One region of the Dorea formicigenerans genome, then DNA from elsewhere that is predicted to be linked to it. Evidence: predicted binding sites of a transcription regulator. Region 1 holds the regulator's gene; each other region holds the start of a gene.
What was found. Region 1 encodes Rex, which represses fermentation and respiration genes when NADH is low (regulators of the CRP and FNR family bind a similar motif). Its sites were predicted from a motif close to ATTGTTAANTANTTAACAAT; they were not measured.
Positions count from the first base shown of each region.

Region 2: a site for Rex is predicted at 2,591-2,610, ahead of NQ560_RS10875 (oxamate carbamoyltransferase subunit AllH family protein). Genes of this name have one in related genera too.
Region 3: a site for Rex is predicted at 1,768-1,787, ahead of adhE (bifunctional acetaldehyde-CoA/alcohol dehydrogenase). Genes of this name have one in related genera too.

Region 1 covers NZ_CP102279.1:1,611,094-1,615,388, forward strand. Annotated here, with positions in the region: gene alr (alanine racemase) at 1-571, opposite strand, end outside; gene NQ560_RS07960 (bifunctional ADP-dependent NAD(P)H-hydrate dehydratase/NAD(P)H-hydrate epimerase) at 575-2,089, opposite strand; gene NQ560_RS07965 (redox-sensing transcriptional repressor Rex) at 2,170-2,811, opposite strand; gene NQ560_RS07970 (ABC-F family ATP-binding cassette domain-containing protein) at 3,015-4,295, shown strand, end outside.
Region 2 covers NZ_CP102279.1:2,228,267-2,232,561, forward strand. Annotated here, with positions in the region: gene NQ560_RS10865 (NCS1 family transporter) at 1-696, opposite strand, end outside; gene allB (allantoinase AllB) at 733-2,136, opposite strand; gene NQ560_RS10875 (oxamate carbamoyltransferase subunit AllH family protein) at 2,785-3,789, shown strand; gene NQ560_RS10880 (transcription repressor NadR) at 3,903-4,295, opposite strand, start outside.
Region 3 covers NZ_CP102279.1:370,083-374,377, reverse strand. Annotated here, with positions in the region: gene adhE (bifunctional acetaldehyde-CoA/alcohol dehydrogenase) at 1-1,681, opposite strand, end outside; gene NQ560_RS01975 (sugar kinase) at 2,384-3,409, opposite strand; gene NQ560_RS01970 (bifunctional 4-hydroxy-2-oxoglutarate aldolase/2-dehydro-3-deoxy-phosphogluconate aldolase) at 3,414-4,052, opposite strand.

The sequences.
Region 1 (4,295 bases):
CACGCATATAGTTGTATTTTCCAATCTGAACATCTGTATATGCCTTGTCTGTTTCATCTGCTTTTGCAAAATGTGTGAACATTCCTTCTAATTTAAGTCCCGGCATTTTTGAAATTTCTTCAATTGCATCTACACTGTCTTCATGAATCTGGAAACCAAGTCTTGACATTCCGGTATCCAGCTTAATATGAATATATGCATCTTTTCCCATTTTGACCGCAAGATTCGAAACTCCTTTCGCCATTTCTACTGTGTAAGTGGTCATCCGGACTTCATTTTCAATCATTGCTTCCCACTGATCCGGGAAAATGCATCCAAGCACAAGAATTGGTTTTTTTATTTCATTTTTTCTCAAGACGACAGCTTCGTCCAGTGTTGCAACCGCGTAGCCCCAGATATAGTCTACCGGTTCCAGTAACCGGGCAATCTGGACTGCACCATGTCCGTATCCATCTGTTTTGATAACTGCGATCATCTGTACTCCATCTTTGATATTTGCTTTCATCATCTGGAAATTATAAAAAATTGCATCCAGATCCACTCGTTCACATACTCTGCTGTATTGTTTCATAATCTAGTTTTCCTCCTGTATCGTCATGGCTGTTCCTGCCTTTTGTGCAAGTTCCCTTGCGAGAAGACTGTATGCGCCTTGTTCCTTCTCTATAATCTCACCAGCTCTTCCGTGAATATAAACACCGAGAAGCGCTGCTTCCCATTCAGAAAGTCCCTGTGCGAGATACGATGCGATAATGCCTGCCAGCACATCCCCGGATCCGGCTTTTGCCATAGCCGCACAGCCGGATAGATTTACCGCTACCCGCTCTCTCGGCTTTGCAATGGTTGTTCTGGAATCCTTCAGTACACAGGTAACGTCATATTCTTTAACAAATGTACGAAGTGCTGCAATACGATCTTTTTTTACTTCAGCAATCTTCAAACCGCTGATCCGTTCAAATTCTTTCATGTGCGGTGTAAAGATAAAATGTTCACAATCTGCACCACACAGATAATCCATATGTTCAGACAAAATATTGAGTCCGTCTGCATCTATGACACAAGGTTTCTTTGTATATGCAATGGTTTCTTTTAAAATCTTCCTTGCAGTCTTCTTTGTTCCAAGTCCGGAACCTATAGCTACGACATCTGCCCAGTCGATCAAGCGATGTAGTTCATTGACATCATATTTTTCATAAGTTGTAATAATCGCTTCCGGGATCTGGCTCTGTAAGATCACGAGATTCTCTTTAGCAGTATAGATCTGCACCAGCCCGGTACCTGTCCTGTAAGCTGCAAGTGCGCCAAGATATGCAGCACCTGACATACCTTTGCTTCCGGTGATCATAAGAAGCTTTCCGTAAGTTCCTTTATTGGAGTCCGCATTTCGTTTCGGAAGAAGTGCTGCATAATCACTGCCCTCCAGTGTACAAACTGTTTCCTCATCTCTTTCCAGTGGAAGTGATACAATTCCGATATCCTCGGATACACAGATTCCTGCATAACTTCTTCCCGGATCAAGTACAAGACCAACTTTCGTCTCCTGAATTGTCACAGTATAGTCTGCACGCACTGCAGTTCCTAATACATTTCCTGTAGTTGCGCAAATTCCGGAAGGAATATCCACGGACATACGGACTGCATCAGACTGATTCACACACTCTATAATCTGTGCATATCTGCCTCCAACCTCCCGGCAAAGTCCAACTCCAAAAATTGCATCGATAATTAAAGTATACGGTTCACTTTCAAATGCTTCTTGCTCAAACTGCTCCTTAAACTGTGCCCCTGTATTTTTCAACTGTTCTATCTGATGGGCAGTCTCTGGTGTGCAGTGATTTCTGTTTCCGACCAGAACTGCTGTTACGTCACACCCTTCCCATGCAAACATTCTGGCAATCGCAAAGCCGTCCCCGCCATTATTTCCAGAACCACAGAGGACACATATTTTATTTAAATTAATTTTCCAGTCTTTAATGTGATCTACACATGCTCTGGCAGCCCGTTCCATAAGTTCCAGGGATGGGATTTTAAGTTCATTTATCGTAAATGAATCTGCCGTTTTCATCTGTTTAGCATCTGGCAAATATCTCATAGTTTTGATTCCTCCTGATAGAAAGAAACGTGCAAAGCCAGGATGCTATCTGAACAAACCTGTCTTTACACGTTATCTCCTTAATTATGTTCTTCCTTGTAGCGGCATATATTATATGACAGCCTCATCAGACTCTCGGATAAATGTACATTCTCAACAATCACACTTTCCGGGAGATTCAGATCTGTATGTGCAAAATTCCATATTCCGTGAACATTGTGTTCTGCCAGAAATTTTGCAACTTTGATTGACTCATCCTTTGGAATCGTCAATGCTGCAATATCGATACTGTTCTCATCTACAAATTTCGGAAGCTCGTCCATCATCTGAATTGGAACACCACGAACTTCCTGCCCGTCAAGCTCCGGATTGATATCAAACAATCCTTTTAAGATAAATCCACGCTTTTCAAATGACGCATAGTTCGCAAGTGCACGCCCCAAATTACCAGCACCAATAATAATAATATTATGATCCTGTTCCAATCCAAGAATTTTTCCGATTTCTGAGTACAGATATTTTACATTATAGCCATATCCCTGTTGTCCGAATCCGCCAAAATTGTTAAGATCCTGACGAATCTGGGAAGCTGTGACTTTCATTCTTTTACTAAGCTCATTGGAAGAGATTCGTTCTACTCCCTGCTCGATTAGCTCCCCAAGGTATCTATAATATCTGGGTAATCTACGGATAACTGCCTGTGAAATTCCCCTGTTTTGCATGATCCGTACCTCCTTCCTTCAAAAATTTCTACTCATTATTATAGGCAATCGTTAGTATAATGTCAAACTTTTTAGTTGTTTTTTGTAGTATTTTCGTTATAATAGTATAAGATGATGCCAAAATTATGCGGTCGCAGCGCCGGACGCAGCCCTGCGGCATCTTTATTTCTCAAAATCACAGGATTTTTATCAAGGAGGATAGGATGATACTTGCATGTCACAATATCGAAAAAGCCTTTGGAGAAGAAGTAATTGTCTCCGGCGGCTCCTTTCATATAGAAGACCACGAAAAAGCAGCTCTCGTAGGACCGAACGGTGCCGGAAAGACAACACTTCTTAAGATGATCGTTGGTGAGATACAGGCGGACGGCGGCAATGTTGTTCTGACACGCGGCAAGACGATGGGATATCTGGCACAGCATCAGGATATGAATAATGACCATACGATCTATCAAGAGGTGCGCACAGCAAAAGCCGATATTCTCGACATGGAGCGGCAGATTCGTGAGATCGAACAGGAAATGAAGCATTTAAGCGGAGAACGTCTGGAAGAACGTATGAATACATACCAGCGGCTTACAGCAGCATTCGAACGTGAAAATGGATACGCCTGCGAAAGTGAGATCACTGGTGTTTTAAAAGGACTTGGATTTACAGAAGAAGAATTCGCAAAACCGGTCGCGACTTTATCCGGAGGTCAGAAAACCCGTGTCTCTCTCGGAAAACTGCTCCTCACAAAGCCGGATATTCTGCTTTTGGACGAGCCAACCAACCATTTGGATTTAAATTCCATCTCATGGCTGGAAACTTATCTTCTGAATTATCCCGGTGCAGTACTGATTGTCTCTCATGACCGGTATTTTCTGAACCGGGTTGTAACAAAAGTCGTCGAGATCGAACTGGGCAAGCTTACCACTTTCATGGGCAATTATACAGATTACGCCAAGAAAAAGGAAATGCTCCGTGAAGCCAGAATGAAAGAATATCTGAACCAGCAGCAGGAAATTAAGCATCAGGAAGCGGTCATTGAAAAGCTCCGCTCCTTCAACCGTGAAAAATCCATCAAGCGTGCAGAAAGCCGTGAAAAGATGCTGGATAAGATGACCCCGGTTGAAAAACCGATGGAACTGCATACAGATATGCACTTAACACTGGAACCTTCCTGTGTCAGCGGTAATGATGTCTTAATTGTCGAGCATTTAAGCAAGGCATTTCCACCACAGATTTTATTTGAAAATGTCAGCTTCGAAATCAAGCGAGGGGAACATGTCGCGATCATTGGAGACAATGGAACCGGAAAAACAACAATCCTTAAGATTTTAAATCAGGTACTTAAAGCTGATTCTGGAAGTTTCCGTCTCGGTTCTAATGTAAAGATTGGTTATTACGATCAGGAACATCACGTTCTGCATATGGAAAAAACTATTTTCCAGGAGATTTCCGATGACTATCCTAATCTTAATAACACGCAGATCCGTAAAGTG
Region 2 (4,295 bases), 620 kb from region 1:
ACGGGAATAGTCACCAGCATTCAGCATAACTGTAGTACTGTTACCAAAGAATGCAATGATTGCTGCGATAAATGGCATTCCCCATGTTCCAGACTTATTGATCAGTTTCTCACTTACAACATCGCCATACTGTGTAATGCAAAGGAATAACAGGTAAATCATAGCCAGAGAAATAACAACTCCTCCGATATTTCCAACCCATTTTGCACCTTGGAATCCTTTGATTGATAACAGGATCTGGATAATCTGGAATAAAATGAAGAATAACCAGATATTATCATATCCAAATAATGCTTTTGAAATATTGTTGATTGCTGCTCCTCCAAGCCATGTCTGATAACCGTACCATACGATAGCCGGAAGTCCTCGAATCAAACTTGGAATTTTGTTACCTTTTGTTCCAAATGCACTTCTAAGCTGAACTGCATACGGTGCACCAGTCTTGTAACTAAACTGGTCATTCATTGCGATACCTACAACGAGGATCATAGATCCAATTGCTACTGCGAGGAATAACTGCAACAGGTTCAGTCCTGCTTCCATCTGTGCAGATCCCATTGCTAATGTTCCGATAGAAATACATCCACCGAGCCAAAGCATTGTGTTGGATCCCCAGCCCATGATTCGATCTTTCTCAGGAATTGGCGCAAGGGAGTTTGTTTCTTCCTGTTTTACTTCTTTGTTTACATCACTCATGTTCTCTCTCCTATTCGTGTTCCTATGTGTATTCGTTTATTTTACCGGTGTTACATATTCGCCGTATCCGATTGCTTCATCTTTGTACATGCCATCCTGAGCAACTACTTTACCTCTGATCATTGTACATACTGGAGTTCCTTTTCCTTCCAGTCCATTGAAGCAGGAAACATGTCCTTTTGTAAGCAGTTTCTCCTGCTCACATTTCCATGTCTTTTCCGGATCAACGATTACGATATCACCGTCAAAACCTAATTCAAATGCTCCTTTACGTCCATAGAGTCCGAATACTTTTGCCGGATTATAATCCATAACCTTTGCAATCAGACTTGGGCTTAAGCCTTTTTTATGAACAACCATATCGAACATCATTGGTAAGAAGAACTGGATTGAGTTAAGTCCTCCCCATGCATGCCAGATATCTTTTGTTGCATTATCTTTTTCTTCATCTGCTGCTGGAGAATGGTCGCTTCCTACACAGGAAAGTGTTCCATCTAAAACGTAATCCCACAGCTTCTCCATATCTTCTTTCTTACGCATCGGAGGTGTACATTTTGCCGGTGCACCTTTTTCAAATACAAAATCTTCTGTAAATCCAAGGTAATGTGGACATGTCTCAGCAGTAATCGGAAGTCCTTCATGGATTGCATCCTTAACAACCTGAGCTACCATCGGGTGGCTGACATGGCAAATGTGTACGCGTCCGCCAGTTGCTCTAGCCATATCAATAACATTCTTTGTAGCAACATATTCTGTCCATACGTCATGAGAATCCAGGAAGTCACGAATCTTCTCTTCATTTGTTCTTCCTTCTTTTGCTTTTGCTTCTTTTTCTCTCTCAAGAACCTGTCCATATTCCTCACAATGGAATCCACAAAGTGCTCCATACGGTTTTAAAATTTCAAGAGCTTTACGAACATTTCCCATGTTAACTGTCGGGAACAGATCACCGTTTGGACATGTAAATCCTTTAAATGCTGCAACTCCACAATTGTGAAGATCTACAAGATCATTCATATTATTCTTTACTGAGTCCGGTTTGTCATCATAATCTCCTACGATTCCTCCCCAAAGTGCATAATCAACTAATGAGTGTTTGCTAATTTTTCCAAGCTTCAGGTCAAAAATCTCCTTATTCATAAGAGATGGATCATTATTAAGTGGCATATCAATCAGTGTTGTACACCCTGCAACAACTGCTGCTCTTGAACCTGTCTCAAAATCCTCACGATACTCAAATCCTGGCTCATTCAGATGTGCATGACAGTCGATGATACCTGGAAATACATAATTTCCTTTTGCATCAATCACTTCTTTTGCATCTACCGGTGCTCCCTTTGCAAAAAATCCTGCATACTTTCCGTCCTGGATTGCAATGTCTGCCTCGTAGATACGATCTGGTGTTACAAGTTTTCCGTTCTTCACTAAAACATCATACATATTCATGTTCCTCCTTAAAAATTGAATCAAATCAGCCGTAACCAGCTCAATTTCTTTCTATAGTCGATATATTACTGGATTTTCCCCAAAAATACAATCACTATTTTCTTACATTTTTCTCCATCTTTTTATCTACTTTAGATAATTTCATCGCATTGTTTATTGATTTTTTTGTCCAATATGCATAAAAATACGCAAAGTAACCCTATCGTCTTGGCTAGGCTCCTTTGCGAAAATTTCAACCACTTTTTAATTTTTATTGATTTATATCAAAAATGATTGGTCAACCGTTTTTCAGTTTCTTTTACATATATTTTATCCTAATTTGATAATTTTCACAATGACCTATCCTCCAAAATATGACACATTTTTTTGTATAATATGCACAGTCATGTATTGTATTTTTATATAAACAATACAGTTTTATTGGTTAATTTTAAAATTTTTTATAATTTTCGTTATATTATTAACATTTTCTTCGGTTTTTGCCCATTTTTTCTTATTTAAAATTTGTGCAATTTTATTTAAAATTTCAAGAACCACATTTTATATTGTGTATTATATTGTGTACATTGTGATTTTTCGGCAAATCTGTTATGATAGTACCTGCCAGACAGGCAAAAGAAACATACACAGGAGTGCATAATTATGACATTATTTTCCATTACAGATACATCTGACTATTTAAATGAACTGCTTTCGGGAGAAACAAGCGGGACAGTCCACTCTGTATATAGAAAAACTATCAACTTATCTATTGGTGGAACACTGGCAGCCTTACAGGCAAAGGGTTCACCCATCTCGCCAATCAGTCTGATTACAACATTGACTTCCGAAAAAATGGAGAGTCTTGAAATATCTGCCGGAGATTTTGTTACTTTAAAAGAGAATATCATTACTATTTATAGAAGTAACCGCACTCTTCAGGCTTCCACAGATATGAACACTCTTGATAATAAAAAGGAAATTGGATTTTCTTTTGAAGAAGCAACAATTCACAACTTACATTTGTTACATTCATTAAAATGTGCAAACTCTCTGTCAGATACCATGCTTCACCAGCTTCATAACAATATCAGAACATGTCTTTCTAATATTTCCACCGGAGGCTTTGAAGTGATCTTCAACCAACGTGTAAATGATGATACTTCTATGATGCTTGTTGCTGCAAAGAAAAAAATCGAACGATGCACCAGACTATATAGAAATAAAAAATATACAGAGACCGGAATCGAACTTGCCCGACTGATCGGACTTGGCATCGGGCTGACTCCAAGCGGTGATGATTTCCTATGCGGTGTGCTTGCCGGATTAATTCTTACAGGGCAAACAGAATCCACATTTGCCAAGAGCCTTCACAAAACAATTGCAGAACATCTGAATGATACCGTCGATGTAAGTGCTGCATTTCTCCACTGTGCATTAAAAGGACAATTTAGCCTGGCTGTGAATCATTTACTCGTAAATACAGGTTGTGAATCTCCACAAGATACTTCTTATATTAAATGCAACCCTCAAATTACTCCTGGAATTGCAAATATCCCAGCAATTACTGAAAATTTTCTGGCAATCGGGCATTCTTCCGGGACAGATACTTTGTGCGGAATTCTATACGCACTGGAATTATTTCTTTTTCAGAAATGTAACCTATAAAAAATTTTGTTCATAATAAAAAAACATTCTTTCCATGTACACCCGGCTCTGAAAAGTCGGATTATAAACCTTACTTTTTCAGAGCCAGCATGACATTCAGAATGTTTTAATAACTAATTTTCAACCAAAAATCCTAATTTTCTCAGTTCCTCTTCTATCATCCCCAGCGTTTCTTCACTGTCCGCTGTCACAGTATGATAGTGATAATCGGAGGTAATATTCTTAAGCGGTGTTGACTTGCCACTTTCGATATCTGCCAGAAATTCTTTTACTTTTCTTCTGGAAGTAATTCCAAGTTCCGCCTCAATATGCCCATAAACTTTATGGTTTACCATAACATTTTTCACTTGACCGCCAAGATCGACAATAGTACAAAGTTCCGTCTCAAGCTGCTCGTCTGTATGACGTACTTTAAAAACTCTCTCGGCGCAAGTCTGCCCTTCCAATACATATCCCCGGTTTGTTGATATGATATCATACCCCGAAGCCCGTAACAGGGCAATATC
Region 3 (4,295 bases), 1.2 Mb from region 1:
TTGCTGCGTCCATGGCAGATCCACCGCCAAGAGCAATGATCGTATCCGGCTCAAATGCACGCATCTGATCCACACCTTTTTCAGCACACTGAAGTGTCGGATCCGGTGCCACCTCGAAGAAGCATGTATGCTGGATTCCAAGCTCATCCAGTTTCTGCTCGATCGGAGCTACGTAACCATTCTTATATAAGAAGCTGTCTGTTACGATAAATGCTTTCTTTTTGTGCAGTACATTTCCAAGTTCATCAAGCGCTACCGGCATGCAGCCTTTCTTAAAGTATACCTTATCCGGAGTCCGAAACCAAAGCATATTTTCTCTCCTCTCTGCAACTGTTTTAATATTGAGCAGGTGTTTTACACCTACATTTTCAGATACGGAGTTTCCTCCCCAGGAACCGCAGCCAAGTGTCAGTGACGGTGCCAGTTTAAAGTTGTAGAGATCTCCGATTCCTCCGTGAGAAGACGGTGTGTTGATCAGGATTCGACATGTCTTCATAGCTTCAGCATGTTTTGCAATTTTCTCTGTCTCAGCAGGATGTACATAAAGAGAAGCTGTGTGTCCATATCCTCCATCTGCTACAAGGCGCTCCGCTTTTTCAAGGGCTTCGTCAAATGTCTTCGCACGATACATTCCAAGTACCGGTGATAATTTTTCGTGTGCAAATTCTTCAGAAATGTCTACGGATTCTACTTCACCGATCAGAATCTTTGTATTTTCCGGAACTTCCACACCTGCAAGTTTTGCAATCTCATATGCAGATTTTCCAGGAATCTTGTTATTCAATGCTCCATTTATAATAATCGTCTTACGAACCTTATCAAGCTCTTCTCCTTTTTTCAGGAAGTAGCAGCCTCTGTATGCAAATTCTTTCTTTACTTCATCGTAAATACTGTCCAGAACCGTTACGGACTGCTCAGATGCACAGATCATACCGTTGTCAAATGTTTTGGAATGAATGATGGAGTTAACTGCAAGTTTAATATCTGCTGTGTCATCAATAATAACCGGTGTATTTCCGGCTCCAACTCCAAGTGCCGGTTTTCCGGAAGAATAAGCTGCCTTTACCATTCCCGGACCACCCGTTGCAAGGATGATGTCAGATTCTTTCATGACCATATTGGTCAGTTCCAGTGACGGTGCATCGATCCAGCCGATAATTCCTTCCGGTGCTCCAACTTTCACTGCTGCGTCCAGAACAACTTTTGCCGCTGCAATTGTAGAAGCTTTTGCTGCCGGATGCGGACTGATGATAATTGCATTTCTCGTCTTCAGACAGATCAATGTCTTAAAGATTGCTGTTGAAGTCGGGTTCGTTGTCGGAATAACTGCTGCCACAAGACCGATTGGCTCTGCGATTTTCTTAATTCCGAATGCTTTATCTTCCTCAATCACACCACAAGTCTTTGTGTCTTTGTATGCATTGTAAATATACTCTGCTGCATAGTGATTTTTGATTACTTTATCCTCAACAATACCACGTCCGGTTTCCTCAACTGCCTGCTTTGCAAGTGGAATACGCATTTTGTTCGCTGCAACTGCTGCCGCATAAAAAATCTTATCAACCTGCTCCTGTGTATAGGTGGCAAAGATTTTCTGCGCCTCGCGCATCGCCTGCATCTTCGCTTCCAACGCTTCCACATTGTCAACAAATACCGGTACAACATCTTTCTTCTTAGCCATCTGGATTCCCTCCTGTAAATAAAAAGTATGGATTATAGTTTACTTGATTAGACGTCTTTTATTCTTTACATTTGGTAGTATAAAATATCGTTAATTATTTGTCAATATATAAATGATATTTTTTTAACATTATTGTTTATTTTTTATCATATTCTGTGATAAATAGAATTGAAACAGGCAGTGCGCACAGAAACTGAATATTTTTTGTTGATGCTGCGTCGCTTATTTTGAACTTTCTACGCAAACTCGCCTGATGAACAGGCTCAGACAATGCTCCGAAAGTTCAAGCTATGCTCGCATCAACTACAAAATAATTCAATGTTTCTATGCGCACCGCCTGTTTTTCAGTTCTATTTCTCCCACTCAGTATGTAAAAAATAAACTTCTTGGAAGCAGGACGGCTTACGCTGGAAGGTTATCATTTAGGCTAAGTAGAAAACTGTAACATGGAGATCCTTTACTTCCTCTTCTTCAATATATTGTAAAGTAAACCAAAAACGCCTGAGGATTTCCAGGCCAGGATTGGGATATTTTCGTCATAGTTGCGAGTATAGCCTTGCTCTCGACGGATTGTTTGAGCTTGTTCTTTAAGCGAGTTTCCGTCGAGAGTAAGATATCAGCGACGCAGCAACTATAGAAAATATCTCACCTGCTCTGAAACCTCAGGCGGGGTTCATATATTTACTTCACAATATATTCAATTTACCAATTCATCTCACTATGATATCCGACTGTCTCGTGATCATGGATAATATTCTCTATCTCCTCACGATCCAATGATGGCATATCACCTGGGATAGTATTCTTGGCTGCACTGCTGGCATTTCCATAGCGAAGAGCACTTGCACACCCTCCGTCTTCTCTCAAAAGTCCATACAGCACTCCGGAACAATAAGCATCTCCGCTTCCGATACGATCTACAACTTCGATATTCTCGTATGGTTTCTCTTCATAGAATTTCTTCGCTTTTGCGTCGTAAATTACAGAAGTAAAGTTATGTATCTTTGGACTTAATACAGTACGCTGGGTGGATGCGATGATGGAGATTGGATATTCAGCTGCAAAGCTTTCCATGATCTCTTTTACATTGCCTTCTTTTCCAAATGTCAGTCTTGCAGTGTCTTCGGAGCAAAAGAAAATGTCTACATAAGGAAGGATTCCTTCAATACATTTTCTTGCTTCTTCTCCTGACCAGAGATTCAGGCGGAAGTTCACGTCAAATGAAATGAGTGCGCCTTTTTCCTTAAATCTCTTAATCATCTCTACTCCGGTCTTCCGACACTCTTCACTGAGCGCCAGAGTAATTCCGGAGGTATGAAAGCATCTGGTCGATTCATATATACTGTCATCAAATTCATCGATGTCAATTCTGGTCATGGACGAATGCTGTCTGTCATAGACCACGCCCGGTTTTCTCGGGTATGCTCCGTTCTCGTAGTAATACACGCCCAATCTTGCATCTTTTCCTGTATCGTATACCAGATAATCATCACTGACTCCACAGAATCGGATCTTATTCTTTGCGAACATACCGATACTACTGTCTGGAATTCTTGATATGATACCGGATCTCAGACCAAGAAGAGATACGCCGGAAGCTACGTTAAGTTCTGCGCCGCCAACCTGCTTCTGAAATGTCTCTCCACGTACGATACGCTCATTGTCCGGTGGGGACAGACGAAGCAGAATCTCTCCTAATGTCAGCAGATCAAATGCTTTTTTCTTCATAAGACTAGCCTCTTACTTCTTTTACAATCTCTACAGCTTCTTTTGTCATTGCCTCAATCTTGTCGAACTCTCCAGCCTCTACAAGACTTCCTTTTACCATCCAGCTTCCGCCACATGCAAGAATCTTGTCATATGCAAGATATTCTTTTACATTTGTCGCATTGATTCCACCTGTAGGCATGAATTTCAGTCCTGTGTATGGAGCTGCCATAGCTTTGATCATCTTCAGTCCGCCTGCTGGCTCTGCCGGGAAGAATTTTACAACTTCAAGACCATTCTCGATTGCCTGCTCAGCCTCGCTTGGAGTGCAGATTCCTGGTGTAATCGGAATATTCTTCTCTACACAGTATTTTACAATCTTAGGATTCAGTCCTGGGCTTACGATAAATTTTGCTCCTGCTGCTACAGCACGATCCACCTGCTCTGTTGTCAGAACTGTTCCGGCTCCAATAAGCATCTCTGGATATTTCTCAGACATGATACGGATTGACTCCTCTGCTGCATCTGTACGGAAAGTAACCTCTGCACATGGAAGTCCTCCATTGCAAAGAGCTTTTGCAAGTGGCTCTGCGTCCTTTGCATCATTTAATACAACGACTGGTACAATACCAATTTTCTGAATCTTCTCTAATACTTCATTCATGATCTTCTTCTCCTTCTTCTTTTTCAGTTTCATTATGCGAAACCTATTTTCATATTATGAAATCTCTTAATTCTGATTATACTCAAAGGACGCATAATGTCAAGAGTATTTCAAGTTTTCTAACTACCTCTTTATTATAATTCTAAGCTTATGTAAAAACAACCTGTTCTCATTTGTAGACTTGCGGAGGTGCGCAGTAGAAGTATGTCATGCAATTGCATTACGCGCACCTCGCAGCAAGAA